4 regions of the Janthinobacterium sp. 1L-D-8-B-C4 genome follow, and region 3 is predicted to be linked to each of the others. Evidence: predicted binding sites of a transcription regulator. Region 3 holds the regulator's gene; each other region holds the start of a gene.

Region 1 (7,647 bases), on a different contig from region 3:
AGCGGTCCAGCCAGGGGATTGGCGATACAAAGTTCGGTCACTGTGTTGGATTTGAGTTGAAAATTGCCGATTAAGACCTTCTTGTGGCATCAGGCCTATCCATCAATCCGCTCGCCCGAAGCAATGAAGGTGTCACTACAACGCAATAGGATTTTCACGGACTTTCGTGTATTGTATTTTGACAACAATATCAAGGGATAACACTGATGAGACCAAGTTTTTTCGCATGGGCCGTCTTGGCCACCGTCGCGGCCAGTCACGCGCAGGCCGCCACGCCCGGCGAGGCGTGCCTGCAGGACTTGCGCGCCATTCCCGGCTTCTTGCTGGAAAACGATACCGGCGCGCGCCAGCACCTGGCGCAAAAAGGGCAAGCCTATTTCGACCTGGCGCTGGCCACGGCAAGCAAGGCGGCCAGCACCGCGCTTGACGCCGCCGCCTGCGACGCGGTGCTGGAAAACTATGTGGGCATGTGGCGCAAGGGCCATCTGCATGTCAAGCCGGGCAGCGCGGTGGACATTGCCGCGCCGGCACCGGCGCCGGGTGCCGCCAGCGGCCAGGCCGCGCCGTCGAAAGCGCCCACGCTGCGGTTGCTGAGCAGCCAGACCGTGCTACTGAGTCTGCCCAGTTTTCGCAGCAGCCATAGCGCGGCAATGCAGACCCTGCTGGACACCCACCGCGAGCAACTGGCCGCACGTCCCAACTGGATACTCGACGTGCGCCGCAATGGCGGCGGCAGCGACAGCACGTATGCGCCGCTGCTGCAATGGATCAGTTCGGGGGAAATGGTGCGGGTAGGTGCCGAATGGCTGTCCACGCCGGCCAATATCGCCGGCCAGGAAAGCGTCTGCGCGCTGCTGGCGCCCGGCGACGCCGCCTGCGCCGCTTTTGCCGGGCAGGCAGCGTCGCAGATGCGTAGCGTCCAGCCCGGCGAGTTCGCGCCGCAGCAGCCGGGCGGCACCATCAGCTATGTGCGCGTAGACGGGCAAACGCCACAGCGGCCGGCACGGGTGGCGATCCTGATCGACCGCGACTGCGCCAGTTCCTGCGAAGAATTCCTGCTGGCTGCGCGGCAAAGTTTTCACGTCAAGCTGATCGGACGCAACAGCTATGGCGCGCTCGACTATTCGAACCTGCGCCTGCATGCGCTGCCCTCGGGCCTGCGCCACTTGCAATACGCCACCTCGCGTTCTGCGCGCCTGCCGCATTTGCAGGTGGACCTGGGCGGCATCATGCCCGATATTTATCTGCCGCCCCCCAAGGACGAGGCTGGCCGCGACAATGAGATCGTGCGCGTGCAGCGCTGGCTGGAAGGCGGCACGCTGCGCCCCGACGGCGCATGAAAAAAGCCCGCGGCAGTAGCGCTGCCGCGGGCTTTTTCGGGAAATGCAAACGATCAGGCTGCCATGCGCACGGTGCCGCGGCAGCCGTCCATCAGGAACGACAGCCCCACCACCAGCACCAGTTCGCCTTCGGCTGAACGGGCGGTACCGGTAATGCCTTCGACCGTAATGGCCGTCATCGGCTTGATCACCAAGTCGGCCGTACCGTCCACGGCAGCGACTGCCAGGATATACGGCTGCGGTGCCGCGACCACGATGCCGACCCGTTCGCTGCACGACTCGTAGCCCAAGGCTCCAGCCAGCGAACGCACCGGCAATGGACGGCCCTGGTCTTTCAGCACCGGCGCACCACCTACTTCCATAAAGGTTTCAGGCAACTCGACCACCCGCTGCACCACCGCCATCGGCAGCGCCAGCGCGGCGCCCGAGGTCGACACCAGCATGGTCGGCACGATCGACAATTCGATCGGCAGGCGGATGGCAAATTTCGTGCCCTTGCCCAGCACCGACTCGATATGAATGGCGCCGCGGTTTTTCTCGACCGCCGTCTTGACCACGTCCATGCCGACACCGCGACCGGAGACGCTCGACGCCACTTCCTTGGTCGAGAAGCCCGGCAGGAACACCAGCTGGAAGCATTCGTCGTTGCTCAATTGCGCGTTTTCGCTGATCAGGCCTTTCTGCTGCGCCTTGCTACGCAGGAAGACCGGGTCCATGCCCTTGCCGTCATCCTGCAGCACGATCATCACGCTGTTCGCTTCCTGCCAGGCTTTCAGGGAAATATACGACTTGGCAGGCTTGCCGGCGGCCAGGCGATCTTCCGGCGATTCAACGCCATGGTCGAGCGAGTTGCGTAACATGTGCACCAGCGGATCGTACAGGCTGTCGACCACCACGCGGTCGACTTCCGTCTCGGCACCCTCGATGGTCAGCTCCACATCCTTGCCCAGGTCCTTGGCCAGCTCGCGCACCAGGCGCGGGAATTTCTGGAACAAACGGCCTACCGGCTGCATGCGCGTGGCCAGGGTGGCCCGTTGCAGTTCGGTCGAGTAGCGCGAAGCGCGTTCCAGGGTCTCCGCCAAGGTCGCCATCAGGGTCGCGGCCTGGCCTTCGAATTTGAATTGCAGCAGGCGTTCCAGCAGCACCGCAGCCTGGTTGGCGGCCTGCACCGATTCGCCGGCCACTTCCAGCAGGGCGTCGAGCTTGACGGCGTCGACGCGGATGCTGTCTTCCTTGACAGGCGCGGGGTGGCGCATGTCCGCGCGCTCTTCGCGCACCACGCCATCGACGGCCTTGGCGGCAGGCTTGGCGGCGGCAGGGGCGGCGGCAGCTGCGGCGGCAGGCACCGGTGCGGCGGCCACGGCGGCAGCAGGCGCAACCACCGTCAGCTGGCTGCCGGCTGGCACCACGGCGTTGTACAAAGCGGTCCAGTCGAGGCCGTCAGCGCCGATCACGGCAGTAGCGGCCGGTGCGGCAGCAACCGGCGCGGCGGCGGCAACCGGCGCCGCCACCACGGCAGGCGCTGGCGCGGCTGCAACAGGCGCATCCATGCTCTTGCCTTCGATGGCGTTGGTCAGGATCACTTCCAGCTCTTCCGGCATGGCCGGCAGGCTTTCCGGCGCGGCGCCATTGGCCAGTTCCGTCAACTGGTCGGCCACGAAGCCGGACGCCTGCAGCGCCGCCTCGATGGCGATCGGCGTCACCGGCGCGGCACCCGTGCGCAGCGCGTCAAACAGGTTTTCCGTCAGGTGGCAGGCCGCCACCAGCGCAGGCAGGCCCATGAAACCGGCGCCGCCCTTGATGGTGTGAAAGGAACGAAACACCGCATTGAGCGTTTCCTTGTTGTCCGGATCGCGTTCAAGACGCAGTAAGTGCTCTTCAACATTAACCGCAAGATCCATCGCCTCAACGACGAAATCCTTGAGCATATCGTCCATTAGAATCCCAAATCGGCAAGAAGGTCGTCGACATTATCCTGGTCCAGCGCCACCGACGGCACGGAAGGCCCCTGCATCAGCGGTGCTTCCTGTTTCTGTGCGAGTTTCTCGCGCACTTCGGCCGGGGCATTGTCGCGCAGCAACTGCGCCAGTTCATTTTCCACCGTCTTGGTGATATTGACCACTTTCTTGATCAACTGGCCGGTGATGTCCTGGAAGTCCTGGGCCATCATAATTTCCAGCAAGCGGGCTTTTTCCGCCTCGGTTGCCTCGGTCACGGCCTGCGCGAACTGGCGCGAGTCGCCGGCCAGGGCCTTGAATTCATCGAGGCTCAGCTTGCCGTCGAACAGCGCCGTCCAGCGGCTGTCCATGTCCTTGGCCTTTTTCGACAGCACATCCTGGGCCGGCATGCCTTCGTCGAGCGTGTTCAGCACCTTGTTGGCAGCCTGTTCGGTCAGGGTCGCGACGTATTCCAGGCGGTCCTGGGCGTCGACGATCTGCGACGACGCTTCCGTCAGCGCCTTGTCGTAGCCCAGTTCGCGCAGCGAGTCGTGCAGCAGGCGCACGATGCCGCCCAGGCGTTCGAACATCGGCTTGTCGGACTGGTCGGCCGGTGCGGCGCTGTCGGCAACCGGCGCGGACACCGGCGCAGGCGTTGCCGCGGCTGGCGCCGGCGCGGCTGGCGCTGTGCTGGCCGATACCGAGTCGAACAGCGCGTCGAAATCATCATCCGCTATCTCGGCGGGGGCTGCCGGGGCCGGCTTGGGCGCCTCGGTGCGTTGGGCAGATACTTCATCGAATAAGGCATCGAAATCATCAGCGGCGTTTGTCATATCCCTGCTTCTCCATAATTTGTCAAAATTCCGCCTGAACTGTGCGTTTTACAGACTACTACCCACAATTTCTCGATTAAGATGATTTGAGGCAATACCGCTGCGATGGTGCGAGTGTAGCAGGGCCGCGCCCTGTTGTTCAATCTCAAAACGCGCTTCCCGCCGCAAAGCGGGCATACAATACCTTTTCCGCACGGAAATATCTGTGTCAGGTGTTGTATTTTGAAATACTACCATTGGCGCGCAGGCAAGAGCATCAATCGGGCGAGAAAACCTTGCCGCAGGCCACGTGCCGCAACACCACAGCCATCAAATGGCAATTTTTTCTTCAACGTTGTCTATACTGAAGCTGCATGAGTGTTGATAAATATCAAGTCTTTCCATGAATACAATCATGCTGTCGAGCCTACAATAAGGCAGGCTGCGCGCAGCGGTTCACCCTCAGAAGGAGCTGTCATGTATAAGAAAATTCTGATCGCCACTGACGGTTCCGCCGTCTCCAACCTGACCGCCTGCGCCGGCGTCGCGTTCGCCGAACAAATGCATGCCGACATCCTTGCCCTGTACGTCGCGCCCGAATACCAGTATCCCGTGTATATCGAAATCATTCCGCCCAGCTATCCCAGCGAAGAAGAATACCGCATCGCGATGCGCAAGGCCGGCAGCGGCCACTGGCAACCCATCCTTGACGAGGCCGCCAGGCGTGGCCTGGAAGCGGGCGGCCTGACGGCTTTTTCCGACAGCCCGGCGCTGAAGATCGTCGAAGTGGCGCAGCTGCAGCACTGCGACCTGATCTTCATGGGTTCGCATGGCCGCAGCGGCTGGGGCCAGCTGCTGCTGGGCAGCGTCACCAACAAGGTGCTGTCGCACTCGACCTTGCCAGTGCTGGTACACCGCCTGATCAAGGAACCGCCAGCGCAATGAACCTTCGCACCAAACGATGCTGGTGCGGCGGCATTTTTCGGCTAAGATGGAAATCTTTCCGATTCATCAACTAACAATCGCCCGGCACCCGGCGAACCAACCTACTGCACCCTATGATACGTATTGTGATTGCCGACGACCACACCATCATGCGCGAAGGCCTCAAGCGCATACTGGACGGCGCACCCGACATCGACATCGTCGGCGAAGCCATCGACGGCTTTGAAGTACTGAACCGGGTGCGCGAGGGCGGCTTCGACCTGCTGCTGCTCGACCTGTCGATGCCGGGGCGCAGCGGGGTCGACCTGATCCGCCAGATCCGCAGCGAAGCGCCCAAGCTGGCGATCCTGATCCTGACCATGCACGAAGAAGAGCAATATGCGGTGCGTGCCATCCGCGCCGGCGCCCAGGGCTATCTGACCAAGGAAAGCGCCGGCACCCAGCTGGTCGGCGCCATCCACAAGGTGGCTTCCGGGCGCCCCTACATCAGCGCGGAAGTGGCCGAGCAGCTGGTGCTCAACATCATGATGCCCAATGAAAGCCTGCTGCACAAACAGTTGTCGGACCGCGAATTCGAAGTGTTTTCACTGCTGGTGGCAGGCAAGTCGATCACCGAGATCGCCAACAACCTGCACTTGAGCGTGAAGACGGTCAGCACCCACAAGACGCGCATCATGCAAAAAATGGGCATGAGTTCCCTTTCGGAAATGGTGCAATACGCCGTTGCCCACCGCCTGCTGTCGCCGTTCAAGTCCTGAACCAGCCCGCCGCGCGCGGGTTGCTTCACAGTAGGAACAATCCTACCCTACCCACCATACCTCCTACTGTCATATTCAGCCTCGGCTGATATGAATTCACTACGAGTGTTGGCATACTGAAACCAGTTATTGAGTTGCTGGAAGTTATTTCATCACATAGCAAGTTTCAGCGCTTCAAGCACCGCCAGGAGCATGCCGCATGCGGCGCAGTCCCTGAGCATTTCACTATTCCAACATGACCGACCTGACACCAGGAGATGAACATGCTGTCCACGCAAACGTCTGAAAACCGTCCGGCTTCCCCGATGCCCCCTTCGCCTTCCATGGAAGCGGGACGCCAGCGCCAGGGGCGGCTATGGTCGAACCTGAAGGAGGTCTGCGATCTGCTGCATATTTCCACCGCCTGCACCATCGCCGCCGACGAACTGCTGTTCCAGCACGTGCAGTTCAAGACCGGCCAGCGCATCCACACCATCGGTCAGCCCTTCGATACCCTGTATATCGTCAACTCGGGCTTTCTGAAAACCGTACTGATCGATGAATTCGGCAATGAACAGGTGCTCAGCTTCCCCATGAAGGGCGACATGCTGGGCGTCGACGGCATCCACACCCGCCATTACTCGTCGGAAGCGGTGGCCCTGTCGGACTGCGACCTGATCTTGCTGCCGTTCAAAAAACTGACGGCGCTGGGCCGCGTGCACCTGGAACTGGAAAACGTCATGTATGGCGTGATGAGCCGCGAACTGGTGCGCGAACAGGCGATGATCGGCATGCTGGGCGCGCTCTCCGCCGAGGCGCGCGTGGCCCGCTTCCTGGTGTCGCTGGCCGACCGCTTCGCGCAGATGGGCTACTCCAGCAAATTGTTCAACCTGCGCATGACGCGCCATGAAATCGGCAGCTACCTGGGCCTGACCCTGGAAACGGTGAGCCGCACGCTGTCGGCTTTCAACGAAATCGGCCTGATCACGGTGGACCAGCGCACCATCGGCATCAAGGATCCGGATGCGCTGAAAACGCTGCGCCGCCTGCCGCCATCGCGTTCGCGCGCCAAACAGCTGGCCGCCGCCAAGCTCAAGGCCGAGACGCTGGCCGCCAGCGCCGCCGTACTGGAAACGCCGCAGCTGCTCGCCGTCTGACCATCCCCCCCACAGGCTTGACCCGGCCGGAGCGCCTGCTCCCGCCGGGTCTTTTTTCATGCGCAAAAAAGCCGGCTTTTCGCGCAAATAACACTTGCATTTCGGGTCACATTCAACAATAATGCAAATACGAATCATTCTCAACTGAGACCAAGAAAGCCACCCATGCACAGCTCAAAACCAGCCATGATCCAGGATGCCGCCACCGCTCATGTGCGCCCGCCCGCCAGCATGGCGCAGCCGGCCCGCCGCATTACCAGCGAAACGCTGCTGCAGCAGGGCCGCGAAATCGAAATCGAACACAGCGGCAAGATCTACCGCCTGCGCGTCACGCAACTGAACAAACTGATCCTTACTGCCTGAACCCGCCGCAGCCGGCCCGGCAATCCATCCCCTTTCCGCAAGCCAGTCGTGCGCCCCAGGCGCGCGCGCCAGCGGCACTACCGCACAGGAGCGTCTGATGGCGAACGACCGTATTGAGACGATGTTGGCGAGCAACCATGAACAGCAGCCAGAACTGATGCTGTCCAATGTGCTGCACCTGATGTCGCACTATCACGCCAACGCGGCGTGTCCGAACCTGGCGTCGGTGATCGAACGCCATCTGCGGGTGTTGTCCAGCCTGCCAGGCCTGGCGCCGGTGCTGCAGGCAACCTGCCAGCAGCTGTCGCAGCAATGGGCGTCCATGGTCACGCTGGCGGCCAGTTCGCCCAAACCAG
Region 2 (7,647 bases), on a different contig from region 3:
GACGCAGGTTTTGGAAAGCATCAAGGGGGTCGAAACGGTGTGCGTGTCACTGGCCCGCAACGACGCCACGGTACAATTCGACGAAACCGTGGCCACGCAGGAACGCCTGCTCGCTGCCGTGATCGACGCCGTCAATGGCGCCGGGTTTATCGGCGAAATGGAAGCGGCGCAGGCAGCGATTCCCTGCACCGGCGCCTGCGGCCACTGCCACCGCAGCTAGGTCTGGTCCGCTCGTCCGCACAGCTGCGCCAGCACGCGGCGCGGATGCAGCGACTGCATATCGAAGGGCGGCAATTCCAGCGCATCGAGGGTGTTCTTGAACAGCAGGCCCAGTTCCGTATCGCCCTCCAGCAGCAGGCGGCGGCTGAAGAACAAGGTATCCGGATCTTCCTGGCGCCGCGCCAGCAGCAGCAAATCATGCGCGCTGGCGCCGATGGTCAAATCAGGCGCCTGGGCATGGCGGGCCGGCGCAAACGCCGCCCCCTGCCAGCAAAAATCGACCGCCACACCCGCGTCAAGCACGCGCAGGCGCAGGCTGCGTCCGGCCAGCAGCGCGCGCACATCGTCGGGCAGTTGCGGCGCCAGCAGGCGGTTCAGGCCTTGCACGAAGGCCCAGGAAGCGGGGTACGGCGGCAGCCTGGCCAGCAGCGCGGCCAGGGACGGCGGCAGCCGGAATGGCGGCAGTGTTTCAATATGATTGAGCATGGTGATTCCTGTGGGGTTCAATGGCGTGCTTCGTGGAGCACATTCGCCTGGCTGTGCATGCCAGGCCGGCCATGCCAGTAGCCGTCGCACGTGCCCGCCGCATGGCAGGCGGCCAGCTGCGCCTGGGCCTCGCCGGCAGAGAGCAGTCCGCGGCGGGCCTGGTCGAAGATGCCGATCACTTCCAGCGTATTGTGTTCTTGCGGACTGAGGCGGACCACGCCCACGCCCTGCGCGGCCATCGCGTCCAGCTCACCGACCAGGTTGTAGACCAGCGCCGACTGCGTCTGCGTGCCGTTCAATACCAGGAAAGGCGCGCCATCGCGCGTGCGCAGCAACAGGCCATCGGGCTCTTGCAGGCAGCTGTACCCGCAATCGTCTTTCGGCAGGTTGCGGTTACGCGCCGTAAAGCAGCGCGCGGAAAACGCCAGCGGCATGCGGCCATACGAGAACACTTCCGTCTCGATGCCCTCGGGTATCTGGCGCCGCAGCTCGGCCAGCGCTTCCCGGCTCATTTCCAGCGGCATCACCCAGCGCCGCGCACCGAGCTGCGCCAGCAGCTGCAGGCTGGGGCCATTGAACAGATTCAGGTGCGGGCCGGCGATAAAGGCCGTGCCCTTTTCCAGGCAATGCACGGCGCCAAAATCGTTCGCCTCCACCGCGTAGCGGCCGTTGCCGGCGATACGGCGCAAGGTCGCCAGTTCCGCACCGGACTCGATCAGCGCCTGGGTCGACAGCACCACCTCCTTGCCGGCAGCCGCCAGCAGGTCGGCGATGTCGAGCCAATCGGTCAGGCGCAGCTCATGGCGGCGCGAGCAGACCGTCTCGCCCAGGTAGACGATATCGACGGCGGAGTCGGCGACCTGCTGGTAGAACTCGAAGACGGTGACGCGCGGCCAGTAGTACAGCAAGGGCCCCAATGAAAGCTTCAGCATGATTTTCCTTATTTCCATGACCTGTGATAGGCGCCTAATGTGTGCTGCTGCCCTTCCGCCAGTTTGTCCATCGCCGCCATCCAGCCCGGCTTGACGGCGTAGCGCTGCTGGCCGTCGCGGCAGGCGTCGATCGTGTCGATGGCCTCGCGCCATACGCGCGTGACCTGCGCCACATAGGCCGGGCTGCGCTGGCGCCCTTCGATTTTCACGGCTTTCACGCCCATGGCGACCAGCTGCGGCAGCAGCGCCAGGGTATTCAGGCTGGCCGGTTCCTCGATGGCGTAATACTGTTCGCCGTCGACGTCGAAGCGGCCCTTGCACAGGGTCGGGTAGCTGGCGTTTTCGCCGGGGCCGTAGCGGTCGATCAGCACGCCATTCAGGCGCGACTCCAGGCCGGCCGGCGTTTCCACCCAGCGCACGGCCTTGGCCGGCGAACATACGCCATGGGTGTTGGGCGCTTCGCCGGTCGCATACGATGACAGCGCGCAGCGCCCTTCGACCATCACGCACAGGCTGCCGAAACCGAACACTTCGATCTCGACCGGCGTGCTGGCGATCAGTTGCTCGACCTGCGTCATCGACAGCACGCGCGGCAGCACGGCACGCGAGATGCCGAAGTGTTCATGGTAAAAATTGATCGCTTCGTAGTTGGTGGCCGAGCCTTGTACCGACAGGTGCAAACGCAGTTGCGGATGATGCTTGCATGCATAGGCCATCAGACCCGGGTCGGCGACGATGATGGCGTCCAGCCCCGCATCGACGGCGCGGTCGATGGCGCTGCGCCACACGCTCCAGTTGTGCGGCTGGGGGTAGGTATTCAATGCCAGCAGCACCTTGCGGCCGTGCTGGTGGGCGTAGCGCACACCTTCGGCAATCGCCTTTTCGTCGAAATTGAGTCCGGCGAAATTGCGTGCGTTGGTGGCGTCGCGAAAGCCCAGGTAGACAGTGTCGGCGCCATTGTCGACGGCCGCTTTCAGGGCCGGCAAACTGCCTGCCGGGCAGACCAGTTCCAGCGGTCCGGCCGCGCGGTAGACGGTGGGGTTTTCAAGCTTCATGATGAATCGCTTTCTGTATCGGCTCAGGGTCGAGACTATAGCCCCGCGCCATGTGGCCAGTCCTTGACGCAGGTGAAGGAATGCATGCATGGCACCCCCTCCTTGCGCTGTAGAATGCGCCACTGCCATCGTGCCTAACTCGTATTCATTCCAGCCACCACCATGACCCGCAAACCACTGCTGATACTGCTACTGACCCTGTTCCTCACCGCGCTGCAAGTGCAATGGGCCTCGCCCGTCGAAGGCCATGACATCAACAGCACGCACATGTTTTCGCCCGAAATACTGGGCGTGTATCCGGGCGTGGTGCTGCTGTTCCTGCTGGCCGTGTTTGCCCGCCGCCAGGTGCCGCTGCTGCGCCAGAGCGCCATCTGCACGGCCCTGCTGGCCGTGTACTGGCTGCTGGCCAACTACATCACGTTTGATATTCGCGTGGCCAGCTGGAGCACGTTTTCGCCGATGGAAATCTGGACGCATGTGCTGCCCGCGTCGGTCATCAGCATCGTCGCCTGCGGCGGCGCATTCTTTGGCACCACCTGGATGATCCTGCGCGAGACGCGCTGGAACAAAAAGTGAAAGCAGCGCGATTTTCACCTGGATCAAGCTTCCGGCAATCGCTTGTACGCACCCTTTGACGGCACTACATTTAGTCGCTAACCTTTAATAAAACACCGCATGTTGTGGTTATTGGAGGTTTCATGTCAACTAGCGCACTACCCTTGGCGCCATCTAAAAATAGCGGCCAGGTCGATGTCGCCGCATCCATCAACGAGTACCTGGAGCGGCGCGACTGGCGGGTCAACGCCAACGCCAACCAGGGCTATTCGCTGGGCGGCCTGATACTTAATGTGTCGGGCAAGGTGATCGCCAACTACTGGCTCGACCAGGTCTATCCGCCGGCAGTGGGCGCGGCCCACCGCGAGGCGGCGCTGCATATCCACGACCTCGACATGCTGGCCGGCTATTGCGCCGGCTGGTCGCTGCGCACCCTGCTGCACGAAGGCCTGAACGGCGTGCCGGGCAAGGTCGAATCAAGCCCGCCGAAACACATGTCGTCGGCCATCGGCCAGATCGTCAATTTCCTCGGCACCCTGCAAAACGAATGGGCCGGCGCGCAGGCCTTCAGCTCTTTCGACACCTATATGGCGCCCTTTATCCGCAAGGACAGCCTGGCCTACACCGACGTGCTGCAGTATATGCAGGAGTTGATCTACAACCTCAACGTACCATCGCGCTGGGGCACGCAGACGCCATTTACCAACCTGACTTTCGACTGGGTCTGCCCGGAAGACCTGCGCGAACAGATACCCGTGATCGCCGGCGTGGAAATGCCGTTTGCCTACGGCGAGCTGCAGGCCGAGATGGACATGATCAACCGCGCCTATATCGAAATCATGATGGCCGGCGACGCCAAGGGCCGCGTGTTTACCTTCCCGATCCCGACCTATAACATCACCGAAGACTTCGACTGGCACAGCGAAAACGCCGAGCGCCTGTTCGAAATGACGGCGCGCTACGGCCTGCCCTACTTCCAGAACTTCATCAATTCGGAACTGAAGCCGAACATGATACGGTCGATGTGCTGCCGCCTGCAGCTGGACCTGCGCGAGCTGCTCAAGCGCGGCAATGGTCTCTTCGGCTCAGCCGAGCAGACCGGGTCGCTGGGCGTGGTGACGATCAACTGCGCGCGCCTCGGTTACCTGTGGCGCGGCGACGAAGCGGCCTTGCTGGCCGACCTGGACCGCCTGCTGGAACTGGGCAAGACCAGCCTGGAAATCAAGCGCGCCACCATTGAAAAGCTGATGCAAGAGGGGCTTTTCCCGTACACGAAACGCTATCTGGGCACCTTGCGCAACCACTTTTCCACCCTGGGCGTCAACGGCATCAACGAAATGATCCGCAATTTCAGCGGCAACGCATACGACATCACCAGCCTGGATGGCCATGCGCTGGCAATCCGTTTGCTTGACCATGTGCGCGCACGCATGATCGAATTCCAGGAACAGACCGGCCATATGTACAACCTGGAAGCGACGCCGGCCGAAGGCACCACCTACCGCTTCGCGCGCGAAGACCGCAAGCGCTATCCGGCCATCCTGCAGGCCGGCACGGTGGACAATCCGTATTACACCAATTCCTCGCAACTGCCGGTCGGCCATACGGACGACCCGTTCGAGGCACTGGAGTTGCAGGATGCGCTGCAGCGCAAATACACGGGCGGCACGGTGCTGCACCTGTATATGACCGAAGCGCTGTCGGACGCCAACGCCTGCCGCGCACTGGTGAAACGCGCGCTGTCGCGCTTCTCGCTGCCCTACATCACCGTCACGCCCACCTTTTCGATCTGTCCGCGCCATGGCTACCTGGCCGGAAAACACGAGTTTTGCCCCACCTGCGACGCGGAGCTGATCGCCCGCAAGCAGGCCAACTTGAACGCCATACTGGAGGAAACACCATGAACGCACGTCCCCAACTGAATCCGGTCATCACGCTTGACGACAGCGAACGCCAGCGCTGCGAAATCTGGACCCGCGTGATGGGCTACCATCGCCCCGTCGCCTCGTTCAATATCGGCAAGCAGGGTGAATTCCACGAGCGCCAGTACTTCAGCGAAGCGTGCGCCTCGGTGTCGGGACCGCTCGCTTGCCGCTGATGGCAAAGGAACTGCGGGTGGGCGGCGTCACGCCGTTTTCCGCCACCGACTACCCCGGCCAGCTGGCGGCCGTGGTGTTCGTGCAGGGCTGCCCCTGGCGCTGCGGCTATTGCCACAATCCGCATCTGCAGCCGCGCTCGAGCGACGCCCTGGTGCCGTGGGCCGATGTGCTGGCGCTGCTGCGCCGCCGCGTCGGCCTGATCGACGCGGTGGTCTTCAGTGGCGGCGAAGCATGCATGGACCCGGCCCTGGAAAACGCCATGCTCGATGTAAAAGCGCTGGGCTTTGGCGTGGGCCTGCACACGGCCTGCATCTACCCGCAGCGCTTGACGCAAGTGCTGCCGCTGGTCGACTGGGTGGGTTTCGATATCAAAGCCGCATTCACGGATTATCGGGCGATTACCGGCGTGGCCAACAGCGGCGACCCGGCGCGCGCCTGCCTGGACGCCATCCTGGCCAGCGGCGTGGCCCATGAATGCCGCACCACCATCCACCCCGCCCTGCTGCCCGACGCGGCGCTGCTGGAACTGGCCGCCATGCTGGCGAAAAAAGGCGTCACCAACTATGTTCTGCAGCAGTTCAGCGCCGATGGCTGCACCAACGGCAGCCTGCTCAACGCCACCTTGCATGGCTACCCGGCGGCGACCACGCTGGCACAGCTTGCCGCCCTATTTCCGCGTTTTACCTTCCGACATCCTCAGAACTGAACCGCTGCCTGCGCCACGCAGTTGTCGACCATGGCCCGCACCTGCTCGCGTGACACGGGAGTGGCGTTGAACAGAGCGCGATAGATGATGGGCGCCACGACGGCGTCCATCACCGCGTCCACCTCCGGCACCGGCTGTTGGCGGGCGATGCCACGCTCGAGTATGGTCCTGATTTGCGCGGCAACGTACAGGCTGCACTGACAACTCATGTCCGCTCGATTGCTGGCCAGCACATCGTGCATCATCGCCAGGCCGACCGGCGACGTCATTTCATCGAGGTATTGCTCGGCCCACGCCTGCAGATCATCGCGCACGCTACCGGTTTCCAGCGGTGCGGCGTCGGCGCGCAAACGGTCCAGCGCGACGTCGGACAATACGTCGGCAAGGCTGCCCCAGCGTCGATAGATGGTCGATGGCGTTACGCCGGCGCGCTCCGCAATGAGCGGCACCGTGAGGTCGGCCCGCCCGATTTCAGCGTCCAGTTCTTGCACGGCCCGGTGCACTGCCGCCTGCACGCGGGCGCTGCGCCCGCCCGGACGGGGAGTTATTCGTGAGTTCATGCCCACATTTTAAAGCAAACCATTTGCTTTAGCGGCCGATTTGGTGTCTACTCCCACAAAAGCTAATTTTTAGCTTTTGCATTGCATCGGATTGCCATGAACCCTATTTCTTCCCTCGGCCCTGCCTCGCCGGCGCGCCGGGAACTGAGTCCGCACGCCTCGCTGTGGCTGCTGGCCAGCATCCTGGTCGGCTTTCTGGCCGCGTCCAGCGCACCGTCGCCGCTGTATGCCATCTATCGCCAGGCGTGGGGTTTTTCCGCGCTGACCCTGACGATCGTGTTTGCCACCTACGCCGTCGCGCTGCTGGGTGCACTGCTGGTCTTCGGCGCACTGTCGGACTACCGCGGCAGGCGCGAAGTGATACTGCTGGCACTGGGCCTGGAGCTCGGCTCACTGCTGCTGTTCCTGGATGCCGATTCGGTCGCCGCGCTGATTGGCGCGCGCGCCCTGCAAGGCCTTGCCACGGGCCTGGTCACCAGCGCGCTCAGCGCAGCGCTGATCGACATCGATCGCGTGCATGGCGCACTGGTCAATAGTGTCGCGCCGATGGTCGGCATGGGTGTCGGCGCACTGGGTGCCAGCCTGCTGGCGCAGTTTGCGCCGGCGCCGACCAGGACGGTGTTCGTATTGCTGCTGCTGGTCTTTATGGTGCAGGTGGCCGCCGTCCGGTTCCTGCCAGAGACGGTCCTGCGCCGGCCGGGCGCATGGCGCTCGCTGTGGCCGCGGATCGCGATTCCCCACCAGGCCCGCGCCACGCTGTGGCAGGTGTTGCCAGTCAATACGGCGCTGTGGGCAGTCGGCGGGTTTTACCTGTCGCTCGGCCCTACGCTGGCGCGTATCGTCACCGGCGACCACTCCGCTCTGATGGGCGGCGCTGTGATCGCCACGCTGGTATTTACCAGCGCCGCAGCCATCCTGGCTGTGCGCACACATGCGCCGCGTTCGGTGCTGATCGGCGGTAGCGCGACGCTTGCTGCCGGCATGGTTGTCACGCTGGCCGGCATTGCCAGCTACTCGGCTGCGCTATATTTTATT
Region 3 (7,647 bases):
GATCTGGCTGTATGGCGGCAGTGCCGACACCATCATGGAAACCATCCGCAAGGGCCGCAACAACACCATGCCCGCCTTCGGTGACTTCCTTGGCGAGTCGAAAGTGCATGTGCTGTCGGCGTATATCTGGAGCCTCTCCAACCCCCAGCCTGCGGTTCCTGTGAAGTAAGCAAATGGAACCCCAAGTCATCAAGATGTATGCGGCCCGCGAGCAGATCTACCCTCGCGAGGCCAAAGGGCGCTATGCAACATGGCGCTGGGTATGCGTGTGGCTCACCCAGCTGGCGTTCTACGGCTTGCCGTGGCTCAACTGGAACGGCAGGCAAGCCCTGCTGTTCGACCTGACCACGCGCAAGTTCTACATTTTCGGCGTGGTGCTGTGGCCGCAGGATTTCATCTATCTGGCGGCCCTGCTGATCATCGCGGCGTATCTGCTGTTCCTGGTCACGGCGATTGCCGGGCGGGTATGGTGCGGTTTTTCCTGTCCGCAAACCGTCTACACGGAAATTTTCCTGTGGGTTGAACGCAAGATCGAAGGCACGCGCAGCGCGCGCATGGCGCTCGACCGGCAAGGCCCTTCCGTGCGCAAGACCGGCAAGAAGGTTGCCAAGCACCTGGCCTGGGGCGCCATCGCCCTGTGGACCGGCTTTACCTTTGTCGGCTACTTCACGCCGATCCAGGATCTGGTGCATGCAGTACGGACCTTCAATTTCGGGCCCTGGGAATGGTTCTGGATTCTGTTCTACAGCCTGGCCACCTACGGCAACGCGGGCTGGCTGCGCGAACAGGTATGCAAATACATGTGCCCGTATGCGCGCTTCCAGAGCGCCATGTTCGACCAGGATACCCTGATCATCACCTACGACGAAAAACGCGGCGAGCCGCGTGGCGCGCTGAACAAGAAAGCGGCCAAGGACGGCGCGCAAGCCAAACTGGGCGACTGCATCGACTGCACCCTGTGCGTGCAGGTGTGCCCGACCGGCATCGATATCCGCAATGGCCTGCAGTATGAATGCATCGGCTGCGCCGCCTGCGTCGACGCCTGCAACAGCGTGATGGACAAGGTCGAACGGCCACGCGGGCTGATACGCTACAGCACCGACCATGCGATGGAAAACAACTTCAGTTCGCAGCAGATCCGCCGGCGCGCCATGCGCCCGCGCGTGCTGATCTACACCTCGATCCTGGCCTTGATCATCATCGCCGTGTGCACCTCGCTGTTCCTGCGCACGCCCCTGAAAATGGACGTGATCCGCGACCGCGGTTCGATGGGCCGGGAAGTGGAAGATGGCATGATCGAAAACGTGTATCGCCTGCAGATCATGAACACCTCGGAAGAGCAGCAGCACTTCCGGATCGCCGTGTCGGGCCTGCCCGGCCTGGCCCTGCTGACGCGCGAGGAAGTGACCCTGCAGCCGACCGAAACGCTGGGCTGGCCGGTGCGTTTGCGCGTGCCGCACGGCGTCGGCGAGAAGGGTTCGAACAAGATCCAGATCACGCTGCAATCGATCGACGATCCCTCATTGCATGTGCGCGAAAGCGCGGTATTCATCGTGCCGCGTTAAACCAGGAAGCGGCGCCGGGCCTTGCCTGGCGCCATATTGAATCAGGAGAAACACCATGTCCAAGACCGCCAAACTGCAAGCCCCCGTCGATCCCTGGTACAAGCACCGCTGGCCGTGGCTCTTGATGATCGGCCCCGGCCTGTCGGTCGTCGTCGGCAGCTTCATGGGGTATATCGCGTTCACGCAGCCCGATGCGCTGGTGGTGGGCGACTACTACAAGCAAGGCAAGGCGATCAACCAGGACTTGCGCCGCGACACGGTCGCCAGCGACCTGGCGATGGATACCAGCCTGGCCTACGATGTGGCGCAGTCGCGCATCACCGGTTCCGTGCATAGCTTCGGCAAGGCTTACCGGCAGCCTTTGCTGCTGCACCTGGCGCATGCCACCTTGCCGGAAAAAGATATCCGCCTGATGGTGCAGCCCGATGCCAACGGCAATTTTTCAGTGTCGCTGCCGATGCTCGAGCGCAGCCGCTGGCAGGTGCTGGTGGAAGACCAGCAGCGCGTATGGCGCCTGTCGGGCATCTGGGCCTGGCCGGCCCAGCGCGACATCACCATCCACGCCGACAACGAACTGTAATTACTTGCAGGTGTCAGTACCGTTTGTAATCGCCTTCAACTTGGCAGGCTGCAAGATTTCAATCTCGCGGTTCGAGACGCTCAGCCAGCCTTCCTTCTTGAATTTCGACAGCAGGCGGCTGATGCTTTCGATCGTCAGGCCCAGGTAGTTGCCGATTTCCTCGCGCGACATGCGCAATTGAAACTTGCTGCTCGAATAGCCGCGCGCTTCATAGCGCGACGCCAGGTTGACGATAAAGGCGGCAAAGCGCTGGGTCGCCTGCATATTGCCCAGCAATAGCATCACGCTTTGCTCGCGCGTGATTTCCTGGCTCATCATGCGGTGGAAATGGCGCAGCAGGGTCGGCATATTGCCCAGCAATTGCTCCAGGCTGGAAAATGGAATTTCACACACTTCGCTGTCTTCCAGCGCCACCGCATTGCAATGATGACGGTCGGTGCTGATGGCGTCCATGCCCAACAGTTCGCCGGCCATCTGGAAGCCCGTCACCTGCTCTTCGCCACCGGGATTGATCTGGTAGGTCTTGAAGTGGCCCAGGCGGATCGCGTACAGGTTCTGGAACGAATCGCCGATGCGGAACAGCGAGGCGCCACGCACCACCTTGCGGCGCCGGCCGATGATCTGATCAAGGCGATCCATGTCACCCACGTCGAGCCCCATGGGCAGGCACAGCTGGTGCATGCTGCAGGTGGCGCAGCGCGCACGCAACGCTTCCACGTTCACGGGGGGCAAGGTTGGAGACAACAGCTCTTGTGACATGGGCATCCTTTTAGAAAATACAACAACGAGTTTACTGTATCTGCAGAGGCAATGTGCCAATTTCGGCGAAATGCGATGCTTAAATCACTTTCTGCATTTATTTTCATGGCAACGCCGCCACAAGCCCATGCTTGCCAAGTTGATGTATTGATAGGAGAATTCCTGATAGCATCTCTCGCAGCACGCTTGTGCCGCCTGCCCGTTTGCCAAGGATAAGGAAATGATGAAGCCTCTGGGCATTAAAGCAAAAGTCGCGCTGGCTACCAGCCTGACCTCGATCGCCATGATCGCCCTGGTGACCCTGGTGCAGGTTCAGCGCATGCGCGACGATTTCACCAAAGTATTGCTGAGCCAGCAGACGGCCATGATCGAACGCACCGCCGAAGAACTCGACGACAAGCTTGGCATGCTGCTTGACGTGATCAGCGAAACGGCGCGCCGCCAGCCCGCCGCGCTGATGGCACAGCCGGCCCAGCTGCGCCAGTACCATGAGCAGCGCGCCATGCTGGCCCTGTTCGACGACGTGCTGGTGCTCGATGCGCATGGCAAAGTGGTCAGCGACGTGCCCGAAGTGCCGGGACGCAGCGGTGTCGAAGTGGCTGACCGCGACTACTTCCGCACCGTCATGCGCACGCGCCAGCCCATGATTACCGAACCGATGCTGGGCAAGTCCAGCGGCCTGCCCATCGTGCAGATGGTGGCGCCGGTGATCGGCGCCAATGGCGAGGTGGCCGGCATCGTGATCGGCGTGCTGCGCCTGTACAAGGACAACCTGCTGGGCGACCTGCGCACGGCCAAGGTGGGCAAGAATGGCTATTACTTCATCCTGACGCAGGGCAAGGTGCCGCTGTACGTGCTGCATCCCGATCCGGCCAAGCTGCTGCAGCCGCGCGCCGACAATGCCAACCCCGCCACCAGCGCGCTGATCGCGCGTGGCGGCGAAGGCAGCATGGTCAGCACCAACAGCCGCGGCGTGAAAGCCGTCAACAGCTTCAAGCACCTGAAATCGGTCAACTGGCTGCTGGCTGCCTCGCTGCCGGTCGATGACGCCTTCGAGCCGTTTGACGGCGTGCTGTACCGGCTGATCCTGTGGAGCGCCTGCGCCTCGCTGCTGGCGGCGCTGGTGCTGGGCTGGGTCACGGTGCGCCTGCTGTCGCCGCTGGTGCGCCTGCGAGACACCCTGCTGGCGCTGCGCAGCAGCGGCCAGCGCTTCACGCCGCTGCCGGTCGAGCAGCGCGACGAGATCGGCGAACTGACGGCGGCCTTCAACGGCCTGATGAGCGAGCGCGACCGATTGCAGCAGGAAGTGGAAGCACGCGCGACCGAACTCGAAGACGAGCGCGACCGCGCCGAAGCGGCCAACCGCGCGAAGAGCGACTTTGTCGCCAACATGAGCCATGAAATCCGCACGCCGCTGAACGCCGTGCTGGGCATGGTGTATTTGCTCGGTAACACCAAACTCAATACCGAGCAGCGCAAATACCTGACCATGGTGCGCGTGGCCGGCCAGTCGCTGCTGGGCATCCTCAACGACGTGCTTGATTTTTCCAAGATCGAGGCGCGCCGCATGGATTTGTCGCCGGTCGAATTCGATCTCGATGAAGTGATGAACACGCTGGCCACCACCATGACCATGAATGCCGGCGAAAAGGAACTGGAACTGGCGATCGCGGTCGAGCCCGACGTGCCGCGCCGCCTGGTGGGCGACGCCCAGCGCCTGCAGCAGATCCTCGTCAACCTGGCCGGCAATGCCATCAAATTTACCGCCAGCGGCGAAGTAGTGGTGGCCGTCAGCCTGGCCGAGCAAACGCCCGGCCAGGCCTGGCTGCGCTTTGAAGTACGCGACACCGGCATCGGCATGACGCCGCAGCAGCAGGAACAATTGTTTACCGCCTTTTCGCAGGGCGACCAGAGCATCACGCGCCGCTTCGGCGGCACTGGCCTGGGCCTGGCCATCAGCAAGCATCTGATCCACATGATGGGCGGCGATATCGCCGTGGCCAGCAGCGAAGGCAAGGGCAGCCGCTTCTGGTTCAGCGTGCCGTTCGAAGCACTGGCGCAGCCAAACGAAGAGCGCCGCAAACCGGCCCTGGGCCAGTTGCGCCTGCTGGTGGCCGACGACAACCGCACCACGCGCGAACTGATCGTGAAACTGATCGAAGCATGGGGCTGGGCCGCCGATGAAGTCGACTCCGGCTTTGCCGCCATCGAGCTGTACCGCGAACGCCTGGCCAGCCGGCAGCCATATGACGTGGTGCTGGCCGACTGGCACATGCCCGTCATGGACGGCCTGGCCACGGCCAAGGCGATACGCGAGGCGGCCACCGGCCAGCGCCAGCCCATCGTGGTGATGGTCAACGCGTTTGCCCGCAATCACCTGGAAGAAATCTCCAGCGCGGCCGAGGCCGACGTGGTGCTGATGAAGCCGATCACCGGTTCCAGCCTGTTCGACGCGCTGCACCAGGCCCTGAACGCCACCCAGGACGGCGAACAGCATATCGCGCTGCAGCAAAGCGGCACCGAACTGGCCGGCGTGCATTTCCTGCTGGTGGAAGACAATCACCTGAACCAGGCGGTGGCGCGCGGCATCCTGGAACACATGGGCGCCACGCTGGACGTGGTGGGCGACGGCCTGCAGGCGGTCGAACGCCTGCGCATGGAGTCCTTGCGCTACGACATCGTGCTGATGGACATGCAGATGCCGGTGATGGACGGCTTCAGCGCCACCCACATCATCCGCACCGAACTGCGCTTGCAGCTGCCGGTGATCGCCATGACGGCCGGCGTGCTGGCCTCCGAGCGCGAGCGCTGCATGACGGCCGGCATCACCGACTTCATTGCCAAGCCGGTGGTGGTCGAGGAAATGATGGAAGTGATCAACCGCCACCTGCCCAAGCGCACCGCAGTACAGGCGGTAGCGGCGGCGCCACTCGACGAGGAAGTGTTTTCCATGGCCGCGCTGATGCGCGTGATGGGCAAGGACCCCAAGGGCAGGGCGGTCTTGCGGCGCATGGTGGAAGACGCCCTGAACAAGGGCATGACACCGTTGCGCGACGCCGAAGCGGCCTTGCAGGAGGGCCGCCACAGCGACGTTGCGCGCATCCTGCACGGCCTGCGCGGTTCGGTGGGTACGCTGGGCACCAAGCGCCTGATACGCGCCTCGTTCGCCACCGAGCAGGCGATCGACGAAGGCCGCCACGACGAAGTGCCGGCGCTGCTGGCGCAGACGGTGCTGGAACTGGAGCAAGTGCTGGCGGCGGCGGCGGATTGGCTGTCGCGGCTGGAGGATTGATTGTTTATGCGGGCACGCCCAGGATCACGCTCGACGCCTTGAACATCGCCGTCAGCTGGCTGCCGACGGCGATTTCCATTTCGCTGGCGCTTTGATTGGTAATGATGGCGGCTATCGTGCCGCCACCTGGCAAATCGAGCACCACTTCCGTATTGACGGCGCCCGTCTGCACGCGCGTGACGCTGCCGGCCAGCTGGTTGCGCGCCGAGAAGCGCGCGCCTTCGCCATCCGCCACCAGGATGATCGACGAGGCCTTGATCAGCGCGAACGCTTCCACGCCGGGCGCCAGACCCAGGCTGTCGCTGCTGCCCTGCGTGATGACGGCAACAATCTGCTGGCCACCGGGCAATTCCAGGATCACTTCGTCGTTGACCGCGCCGGATTTAAGTTCGGCCACCTTGCCGAGGAATTGATTGCGTGCCGTGGTTTTCATGGCCATTCTCCGTATCAGTAACAGGTCGTCGGCAATGCCTTCGGCCTGGCCGCTCAGCTGGCGCAGGTAGCGCGCATGCTCGATCTCGATAATGCGAAAATTGTCGACCAGCTGGCGCCCGCGCTGCGTCAGGCGCGTGCCGCCGCCGCCCTTGCCACCCGTCAGGCGTTCCACCAGCGGTTCACCGGCAAGATTGTTCATCGCATCGATGGCGTCCCAGGCCGCCTTGTAGCTCATCTTCACCAGTTTGGCCGCCTGCGTGATCGAGCCGCATTCGGCGATCGCAGCGAGCAATTCCACCCTGCCGGCGCCGCCGAGGTTTTCGCCTCCCACCGTCATCCAGACCGAGCCTTGCAGGCCAATTTCCACCTTATCCAATTTTTACCTCGTGTTGGTTGTCTGCCACCGTGTCGATGCGGCCATCGCGCAAGGTAAGCACATGCTCGCCAAGGATGCGCGCATCTTCCGGGTCATGCGTAATGAGGATCATCGGCACGCCCAGCTGCTGTTGCCACTGGCTCAGTTCCAGCCGCATGCTCACGCGCAGCGCCGGATCGAGCGCGGCAAACGGTTCGTCGAGCAGCAGTGCGGCCGGCTCGGCCACCAGTGCCCTTGCCAGCGCCACCCTTTGGCGCTGGCCTCCGGACAACTCGTCGGGATACTGGTGCGCCAGTTCCTGCAGATGAAATGCATCGAGCCAATGCTCGACTTTTGCCAGTTTTTCGCGCGGCCTCGGATTGAACCAGCCGCGCGCCAGGCCGAAACCCACGTTCTGGCGCACCGTCAGGTGCGGGAACAGCGCATAGTCCTGGAACAGATAGGCCACATTGCGCTGCTGCGGCGCCAGGTTGATGCCGGCGGCGGAATCGAACAGGGTGCGCCCGTTCAGGCGGATATGGCCGGCGTCCGGGGTGAACAGGCCGGCGATCGCTTTCAGGGTCATGCTCTTGCCGGCGCCGGACGGCCCGTACAGGGCGATGCGCTGGCTGGCGGACGTGCATTGCACATGCAGCTTGAA
Region 4 (7,647 bases), on a different contig from region 3:
CACCGGAAACAGATGCTCGCCGTTGCGCGCCACGCCCTCGCGCATGGCGCGCTGGAACGCTTGCTGCGACCAGCGGCCGATGCCGGTCTGCGGATCGGGCGTGATATTGGTGGCGTAAATGGTGCCGAATGGCGTGGCCATGCCGCGCCCGCCCGCATACGCCGCGCCACCCTTGACCGTATGGCAGGCAGCACAATTGCCCATGCCGGCCAGGATGCGGCCCTGCTCGATGGACTGGGCAGAAAACAAGGCGGGCGACGGCGGATTGATGGGCGCGAGCGCGGGACGCCAGTAAGCGGCGTAAATGGCGCAGGCGGCAACCACAAGCAGGCCCAGCAATATCAGCAGGCCGGTACAGATTTTCTTGAACAAAAAGATCTTTCAGATAACAGTTGCACAGGCGGTGGGCGCCAAAGGCAGAATTTTACGCGGATTGCGACTTGTTGTATGCAAGCAAAGCTACTGGCTGTTGGCAAGCGCACAGCGGCAAGCGGGTGCGGCGACTTATAATCGTCGTTTCTGCACGCACCAGCCCCCTTCCTTCATGCATACCGTTACCATCATCCTCGTCCTGGTCCTGACCGTCGTCCTGTGCGGCTTTATCGCCCGCTCGCGTTGGGTCAAGCTGCCGCTGCCCCTGATCCAGATCGCCGGCGGCACGGGCCTGGCCCTGTGCGGCCTGCAACTGCCACTCGACCCCGATATTTTCTTTCTGCTGTTCATTCCCCCGCTGCTGTTCCTCGATGGCTGGCGCATCCCCAAGGGCGCGTTTTTTTCCGATGCGCGCTCGATCCTGATGCTGGCCATCGGCCTGGTGCTGTTCACGGTGCTGGGCATGGGATTTTTCATCGACTGGCTGATCCCCACCGTGCCGCTGGCAGTCGCCTTTGCGCTGGGCGCCATTTTGTCGCCGACCGACCCGGTGGCCGTGTCGGCGATTGCGGCCGGCAATCCGATTCCGCCGCGCCTGATGCATATTCTCGAAGGCGAGTCGCTGCTCAATGACGCCTCCGGCCTGGTGTGCTTCACGTTTGCCGTCGGCGCCATGATGACGGGCGGCTTCTCGATCGGCGCGGCGTCGTTGAGCTTCCTGCAGGAAGCGGGCGGCGGCATCGTCATCGGCCTGGCGATTTCCTGGGGCGTGGGCCTGGCCAACAAGTGGCTGGTAAGCAAGGTCGGCGAAGAGCCAGGCCTGCAAATCCTGATCAGCATCCTGATTCCGTTTGCGGCGTATCTTGGCGCCGAGCAGATCCATGGCTCCGGCATCCTGGCCGCTGCCACGGCCGGCGTGTCGATGCATTACGCCGACCTGATCGGCCGTCCGCTGGCCGCCACGCGCACCCAGCGCAAGGCAGTCTGGGACACCGTGCAACTGGTGCTGAACGGCGTCATCTTCGTGATGCTGGGTGCACAATTGCCGACCACCATCTCCAGCCTGCAGGCGGCCTCGGCCGAAGTGGGCGCCGGCAGCGCCTGGAAACTGCCGCTGTACGTGGTAGCCATCACGGTGGGACTGACCTTCATGCGTTTTATCTGGGTCGCCATCTCGATGAAGCTGACCCTGTTCAAGCAGCAGAAAAAGGCCGACAAGGCCAGCCTGGGATCGGACACGAAAGACAACGTCTCGCTGGCGCGTCCCAGCCTGCGTTTGCTGCTGGTGGCCTCGTTTGCCGGCGTGCGCGGCGCGCTGACCCTGGCCGGCATATTGACCCTGCCCTTGTTCCTGCCCGACGGCACGCGCTTCCCCGCGCGCGACCTGGTGATTTTCCTGGCCATGGGGGTGATTCTGCTGTCCTTGATACTGGCCAGCGTCACCTTGCCGCTATTGACCAAAGGCCTGGTGTTCGCGCCACCGGCGCGCCGCTCCAGCGAAGAGCGCAACGCACGCTCGGCCGCCGCCGAAGCGGCCGTGGCGCGGCTGGAAAAAGTCTGCGCCGGCATTGGCGCCGACGGCAAGGAACAAGTCGTCACCGAAGCGGCCAATCGCCTGATCGAAGCCTACCGGCGCCGCATGGCATATGGCGAGAGCAGCAACGACGAAGCGGCGCGGATGCAGGAACTGGCCAGGGCCGAGCGCTCGCTGCGCCTCGAAGCGCTCAATGCCGAACGCGATGAACTGTTCCGCCGCCGCATTTCGGGGGAACTGGACGACGCCATCCACCTGCGCCTGCTGCGCGAGATCGACTTGCTGGAAGCGACGCTGGAGGAGTAACTGGCATTTCACCATCAACGTGGCGTGCCGGCCGGGCAGTTGCTGGACAGTGGCCGGCGCGCTGTGTAGACTGGCACGCACTTTCATGAGGAGCCGTATGAGCACACCAAGAACAGGCCCGGAATTCTGGGAACGCGCAGACCAGATCATTGCCTTGGCCAACGAACAATGCACGCAAAACACCGGCAATGAAGTGGCCACCTCGCTGCTGTACGCCGCCGCCCGCTTCAATGCCTTCCTGATCGCCAGCAAGGGCGATGCCGCCAGAATGCAGCAGGAAAAGGACGGCGCCATCGCCTTTTTCACGGAACAGTACAAGCGCATGCTGACCGACAACTTCAACGACTACATCAACAACTTCGACAAGTACACCCAGCCTGGAGCCGGCCCGCAGGCCTGATGACCGGGGCCGGCGCCTTGCTGTCCGGCCCATCCTTGAGCACACATGGCACGCTTGACTTCGCCATTTTTTCGATTAAACTATTAACGAATTAGTTAATATGTGAAAAGATCGGGGAATCATCATGCAGGCAGATAAGATCTTTGAAGCACTGGCGTCGACGGCGCGGCGCCAGATACTCGCCTATCTGTCCGAAGCCCAGCTGAGCACTTCCGAGCTGGCGGCGCGCTTTGCGATGAGCGCACCGGCCATTTCGCGCCATTTGTCGGTGCTGGAAAATGCCGGCCTGGTCAGCAGTGAACGGCAAGGCCAGTTCGTGCTGTACCGCTTGAACCAGGACCATCTGATCAACACCCTCAACAACTTCGCCTTTGAAATCTGCCCGGTCGCGCGTGGCCTGAAACGCGAATCGGCGGCCTTGAAAAAGCCCGCGCAATGATGGCGCACCGCGCCAGCGCGGATGGGCCTGACAGCGTCGTCGATGGCGTGGTGCGTTACGCACCAGTTCAGTCGCTGTGGCTCACCGCCATGCTGGCCGGCGCGCTGATCGGCGGCGCCCTCACCTTCAGCTGGCCGGCGCTGCTGCTGTTCGTGGCCAGCACGGCCACGGTGCTGCTGTTCGGCCACTCGCTGGGCAGCCATCGCAAGCTGATCCATGACAGCTACCGCTGTCCCTTGTGGCTGGAACACGTGCTGGTGTACCTGGGCGTGCTGGTGGGCCTGAGTGGCCCGCTGGGCCTGCTGCGCCAGCATGAGTTGCGCGACTATGCGCAGCGCCAGCCCGACTGCCATCCCTATTTGCGCCATGGCGGCGGTTTCTGGCGCGATTGCTGGTGGCAACTGCACTGCCGTTTGATCCTGGCCCGGCCGCCGCGGATCGCCATCGAACCGCGCATCGCGCACGACCGTTTCTATCGCTTCCTGGAATCCAGTTTCATGGCGCAGCAACTGCCATGGGCCGTACTGTTCTTTCTGTGCGGTGGCTGGGGCTTTGTGTGGTGGGGCGTATGCGCACGAGTCAGTGCCGGCGTGATCGGCCACTGGCTGATCGGTTACTTCGCCCACAACCATGGCGGCATGCATTTCGAGGTAAGCGGCGCCGCCGTGCAAGGCAGGAATATCCGCTTCAGTTCCTTGCTGACCATGGGCGAATGCTGGCACAACAACCACCACGCCTATCCGGGATCGGCCAGGCTGGGCCTGTTTCCCGGCGAATGGGACCCGGGATGGTGGGCCTTGCTGCTGTTGCAGCGCATGGGCCTGGTATCAGGCTTGCGCCTGCCGCAGGACCTGCCGGCGCGGCCGGAATTGCGGCAGCTCGACAGCCAAGCGCCTCAGGCGTCGTCCTTGCCTTCCAGATAGTTATTCTTCACCCGCACATAGTGCTCGGCCGAATAGCGCAAGTACGCGATCTCGGCTTCGGTCAGCGCGCGCACCTTGGCGGCCGGCCGGCCCACATACAGGTGGCCGCTTTCCAGCACCTTGCCGGGCGACACCAGGCTGCCGGCACCCAGCATCACGTTTTTCTCCACTACCACGTCATCCATCACGATGCTGCCCATGCCGATCAGGCATTCGTCGCCGATGCTGCAGCCGTGCAGGATCACCGAATGGCCGATGGTCACGTATTTGCCGATGGTAAGGGGTGAGCCGTCGGGCTTGGCGGCATTTTTATGCGACACATGGCCCATCGAGAAATCCTGGATATTGCTGCCCTCGCCGATGACGATGCGGTTGACGTCGCCACGCAGCACGCTGTTGCACCAGATGGAACAGTCGTCGCCAATTTGCACGTCGCCGATCACTTGCGCCGTGCCATGCAGGTAGACGCGGTCCCCGAGAACAGGACGCGTATTCAAATAGGAACTCAAGGGCATGATGGTCTCGCTTGATCAGAAAGATAAAATTGTATGCGGCGGGGAGAAAAAACGGGCAAAAAAAATCCGGCTGCAATCAGCCGGATCGTGACGATGACGGTAAAACTCAGAAGCGGTAGCCGACACCAACGCCGAACAGATACGGATCAACCTTGACTTTGCTCACTTTCGCGCCGCTGATGAACACGTCGCTCTGGATCTGCACTTTCTTGACGTCGAAGTTCAGCGACCAGTTTTTGTCAAGCTTGTAGTCAACACCGGCTTGTACCGAGTAACCCCAGCTGTCATGTTCCAGGCGACCAGCGCCACCGAGCAGTTTCACGTCCGAGATATTGGTGTAGTTCACGCCGGCGCCCACATACGGGCTGAATTGTTTCTCAGGCATGAAGTGGTATTGCAGCGACAGGGTCGGCGGCAGATGCTTGAAGGTGCCGATCTTGGCGCCGTCGAGTTTGACGTCATGCTTTTGCGGGTAGGTCAGGATCAGTTCAGCGGCAATGTTCGGGGTGAAGAAATACGAGATATCGATTTCAGGGATCGTTTTGTCGCTGACATGAAGTCGGTCGGATGCACCGACGCCACCAACAGGAGCAGATTTATTGGCCGTATCGATTTGCACCACACGGGCGCGGACCAGCCATGGGCTTTCCTGTGCCATTGCGTTGCCGGCGAATGCGCCGATGGCGGCCAAAACGATTGCTGCTTTAGTTGCGGACTTTTTCATTCTGTTTCCCTCTTTTTTATCGTTAAGTAACGCAGCGAAGTCTAAGAGTGCGGTGCAGCAAAAACTTTGATCCACATCAAATAGTGCTGGAAGGCATAAAACAGGCCCCTTTTTTCCTTGCACAGGTCAAAAAAATGACGCATTGCAAGGTAATACCGGCAGGACTCATTCAACAAATGAGAATAGTAATTATTATCATTTGCGATATAATGCGCCCTTACCTGCGTTCATATAAGGGATGGGAGACATGGATATATTGAGGGAACTGCGTGAATCGGGGCTGAAAGTAACCATACCGCGCCTGCGGATTCTGCAGCTGTTTCAAGAAGGAACGATCAAGCACCTGAGTGCGGACGATGTCTATAAACTCTTGCTGGCCGAAAAAATCGATGTCGGCCTGGCCACCATCTACCGGGTGCTGATGCAATTTGCCGAAGCGGGCATCTTGTTTCGCCGCCATTTCGAATCGGGCCACGCGGTGTTCGAACTGAACGAAGGCCAGCACCACGACCACCTGGTGTGCACCGGTTGCGGCAAGGTCGATGAATTCGTCGACGAGGGCATCGAATTGCGCCAGCACGAAATTGCCACCGAGCGCGGCTTTGTGCTGCATGAACACGCGCTGTCGCTGTACGGCACCTGCGCCGATTGCACGGCAAAAAAAGTTCCTCCACGCAAGCCCTGAAGGCCCAATGCCTGGCGTGCGCTAAGATGCGGCAACTTTTGAAGGAAGTCGCATGTATATCGGAGAACTGGCGCGCCTGACGGGCGCCACCCCCAAGGCCCTGCGCCACTACGAAACGCTGGGCCTGCTGGGTGAAGTTCGGCGAACCGGCGCTTACCGCCGCTACTCGCAGCAGGACCTGGCGCAGGTGACCCTGATCCGCCAGGCGCAGGCGCTGGGCTTCCGGCTGGCCGAATTGCTGCCCATCCTGGCCGGCGACGCTACCGACTGGGCCGCGCTGCGCCGGCATCTGGCAGCCAAGCGCGCGCAACTGCAGCAGGAGATCACCCGTCTGCAACAGCTCGACGCGCAACTGCAGTCTATCGATGCGGAAATCATTGATTGCCTGCAACGCACTTGACTCTGACCCATGGGGCAGGCTTTAGCATGGGGGCTGTTCATTTTCTGAAAGCCCCTGATGCGCAAACGTATCCTGGTCATCCTCGGCCATCCATCGAACGACAGTTTCTGCGCCGCCCTGGCCGGCGCCTATCTCGACACCGCGCGCACCGCTGGCCACGAGGTGCGCGAGTTGCACCTGGGCCAGCTGGCGTTTGACCCCATCCTGCACCAAGGCTACCGCCAGGTGCAGCCGCTGGAAGCGGACCTCGTGGCCGCGCAGGAAGCGATCAGCTGGGCCCAGCACCTGGTGTTTGCCTACCCGATCTGGTGGGGCGGCGCGCCGGCCCTGCTGAAGGGTTTTGTCGACCGCGTGTTCCTGCCCGGCTATGCCTTCAAATACCGTCCCGGCAAGGCCTTTCCGGCGCAGCTGCTGACCGGCCGCACGGCCCAGCTGCTGGTGACGATGGATACGCCGCCGTGGTATTTCCGCTGGATCTACCGCATGCCGGGCATTCATCAACTGCGCAAGACGACGCTGGAATTTTGCGGCATCAAGCCGGTGAAAGTGGCCAGCTACGGCCCCGTGCTCGGTTCAAGCGATGCACAAAGGGCACGCTGGCTGGCGCAGGCACGCGCGCTGGCAGCCAAGCTGGCGTGAACCGCAAAGCTTGCCATGCAGCCATTTCAAATACGTGTTTGGCAAGCTGGTAATCATCCTGTCATATTCAAACGCTACCATATCGACATTGCCTTTTTGCCAGCCGCCTTGCCGCCGTGGCAAGCAGGCGCCGATTGTCATGTAAAGGTAGCCGCCCGTGGAGTTCAACGCCTCTCGATTGCATCTTCCCCGTTACCGCTCTTCCGTTGCGGCCGATTTGTGCATCGCCACCGAGTCGGTGCAGGCCGATGCCAACAACTTTGCGGTGCTCGAACTGTTTACCGAACGGCGCGACATGATGAGCTTGCCCGTTACCGAGCAGGACCGCCCGATCGGCCTGATCAGCCGCAATATCTTCATGTCGCAGATGTCCAAGCCCTTTTATCATGAGGTATATGGCAAGAAGAGCTGCATCGCCTTCATGGACAAGGAGCCGCTGATCGTCGATGCCGCCATGAGCATCGAAGACCTGACCTTCCGCGCCGTCGAGGCCGGTGAAAAGGCGCTGGCCGACGGCTTTATCATCACCGAAGACGGCGTGCTGGCCGGGGTCGGCTTCGGTTTGCAGCTGATGAACGTGGTGGCCACCTTGCAGGCCGAAAAAAACCGCCAGATCATGCACAGCATCGATTACGCCAGCGTGATCCAGCGGGCATTGCTGCGCTCGTCCTCGGCCGAGCTGCGCGCGGCCCTGCCCGATGCCCACCTGG

Evidence for each region. The regulator FNR, encoded in region 3, switches genes on or off when oxygen is low (the NO sensors DNR and NnrR bind a similar motif). The targets are predictions, from matches to a motif close to TTGATNNNNATCAA.
Region 1: AC0Z42_RS13430 (universal stress protein) is a predicted target of FNR. The motif match lies at 4,471-4,484, and genes of this name have one in related genera.
Region 2: ubiU (ubiquinone anaerobic biosynthesis protein UbiU) is a predicted target of FNR. The motif match lies at 2,756-2,769, and genes of this name have one in related genera.
Region 4: AC0Z42_RS08250 (OmpW/AlkL family protein) is a predicted target of FNR. The motif match lies at 5,280-5,293, and genes of this name have one in related genera.

The regions. Positions count from the first base shown of each region.
Region 1 is NZ_JBXAVX010000006.1:290,673-298,319, reverse strand. It holds gene AC0Z42_RS13445 (S41 family peptidase) at 207-1,340, shown strand; gene AC0Z42_RS13440 (chemotaxis protein CheA) at 1,394-3,277, opposite strand; gene AC0Z42_RS13435 (protein phosphatase CheZ) at 3,277-4,110, opposite strand; gene AC0Z42_RS13430 (universal stress protein) at 4,567-5,034, shown strand; gene AC0Z42_RS13425 (response regulator) at 5,148-5,792, shown strand; gene AC0Z42_RS13420 (Crp/Fnr family transcriptional regulator) at 6,116-6,928, shown strand; gene hemP (hemin uptake protein HemP) at 7,094-7,291, shown strand; gene AC0Z42_RS13410 (hypothetical protein) at 7,389-7,647, shown strand, end outside.
Region 2 is NZ_JBXAVX010000011.1:57,493-65,139, forward strand. It holds gene AC0Z42_RS18890 (heavy-metal-associated domain-containing protein) at 1-220, shown strand, start outside; gene ubiT (ubiquinone anaerobic biosynthesis accessory factor UbiT) at 217-705, opposite strand; gene AC0Z42_RS18900 (U32 family peptidase) at 723-1,637, opposite strand; gene ubiU (ubiquinone anaerobic biosynthesis protein UbiU) at 1,646-2,692, opposite strand; gene AC0Z42_RS18910 (hypothetical protein) at 2,855-3,268, shown strand; gene AC0Z42_RS18915 (ribonucleoside triphosphate reductase) at 3,391-5,151, shown strand; gene nrdD (anaerobic ribonucleoside-triphosphate reductase) at 5,148-5,345, shown strand; gene AC0Z42_RS18925 (anaerobic ribonucleoside-triphosphate reductase activating protein) at 5,345-6,052, shown strand; gene AC0Z42_RS18930 (TetR/AcrR family transcriptional regulator) at 6,043-6,612, opposite strand; gene AC0Z42_RS18935 (MFS transporter) at 6,709-7,647, shown strand, end outside.
Region 3 is NZ_JBXAVX010000014.1:65,861-73,507, forward strand. It holds gene ccoP (cytochrome-c oxidase, cbb3-type subunit III) at 1-169, shown strand, start outside; gene ccoG (cytochrome c oxidase accessory protein CcoG) at 174-1,565, shown strand; gene AC0Z42_RS21950 (FixH family protein) at 1,621-2,145, shown strand; gene fnr (fumarate/nitrate reduction transcriptional regulator Fnr) at 2,146-2,904, opposite strand; gene AC0Z42_RS21960 (HAMP domain-containing sensor histidine kinase) at 3,125-6,196, shown strand; gene AC0Z42_RS21965 (TOBE domain-containing protein) at 6,201-6,968, opposite strand; gene AC0Z42_RS21970 (sulfate/molybdate ABC transporter ATP-binding protein) at 7,000-7,647, opposite strand, start outside.
Region 4 is NZ_JBXAVX010000003.1:508,643-516,289, reverse strand. It holds gene AC0Z42_RS08280 (c-type cytochrome) at 1-372, opposite strand, end outside; gene AC0Z42_RS08275 (Na+/H+ antiporter) at 545-2,212, shown strand; gene AC0Z42_RS08270 (DUF3144 domain-containing protein) at 2,310-2,612, shown strand; gene AC0Z42_RS08265 (metalloregulator ArsR/SmtB family transcription factor) at 2,737-3,051, shown strand; gene AC0Z42_RS08260 (acyl-CoA desaturase) at 3,048-3,974, shown strand; gene AC0Z42_RS08255 (gamma carbonic anhydrase family protein) at 3,947-4,489, opposite strand; gene AC0Z42_RS08250 (OmpW/AlkL family protein) at 4,596-5,213, opposite strand; gene fur (ferric iron uptake transcriptional regulator) at 5,461-5,898, shown strand; gene AC0Z42_RS08240 (MerR family transcriptional regulator) at 5,951-6,298, shown strand; gene AC0Z42_RS08235 (NAD(P)H-dependent oxidoreductase) at 6,356-6,937, shown strand; gene AC0Z42_RS08230 (SpoIIE family protein phosphatase) at 7,116-7,647, shown strand, end outside.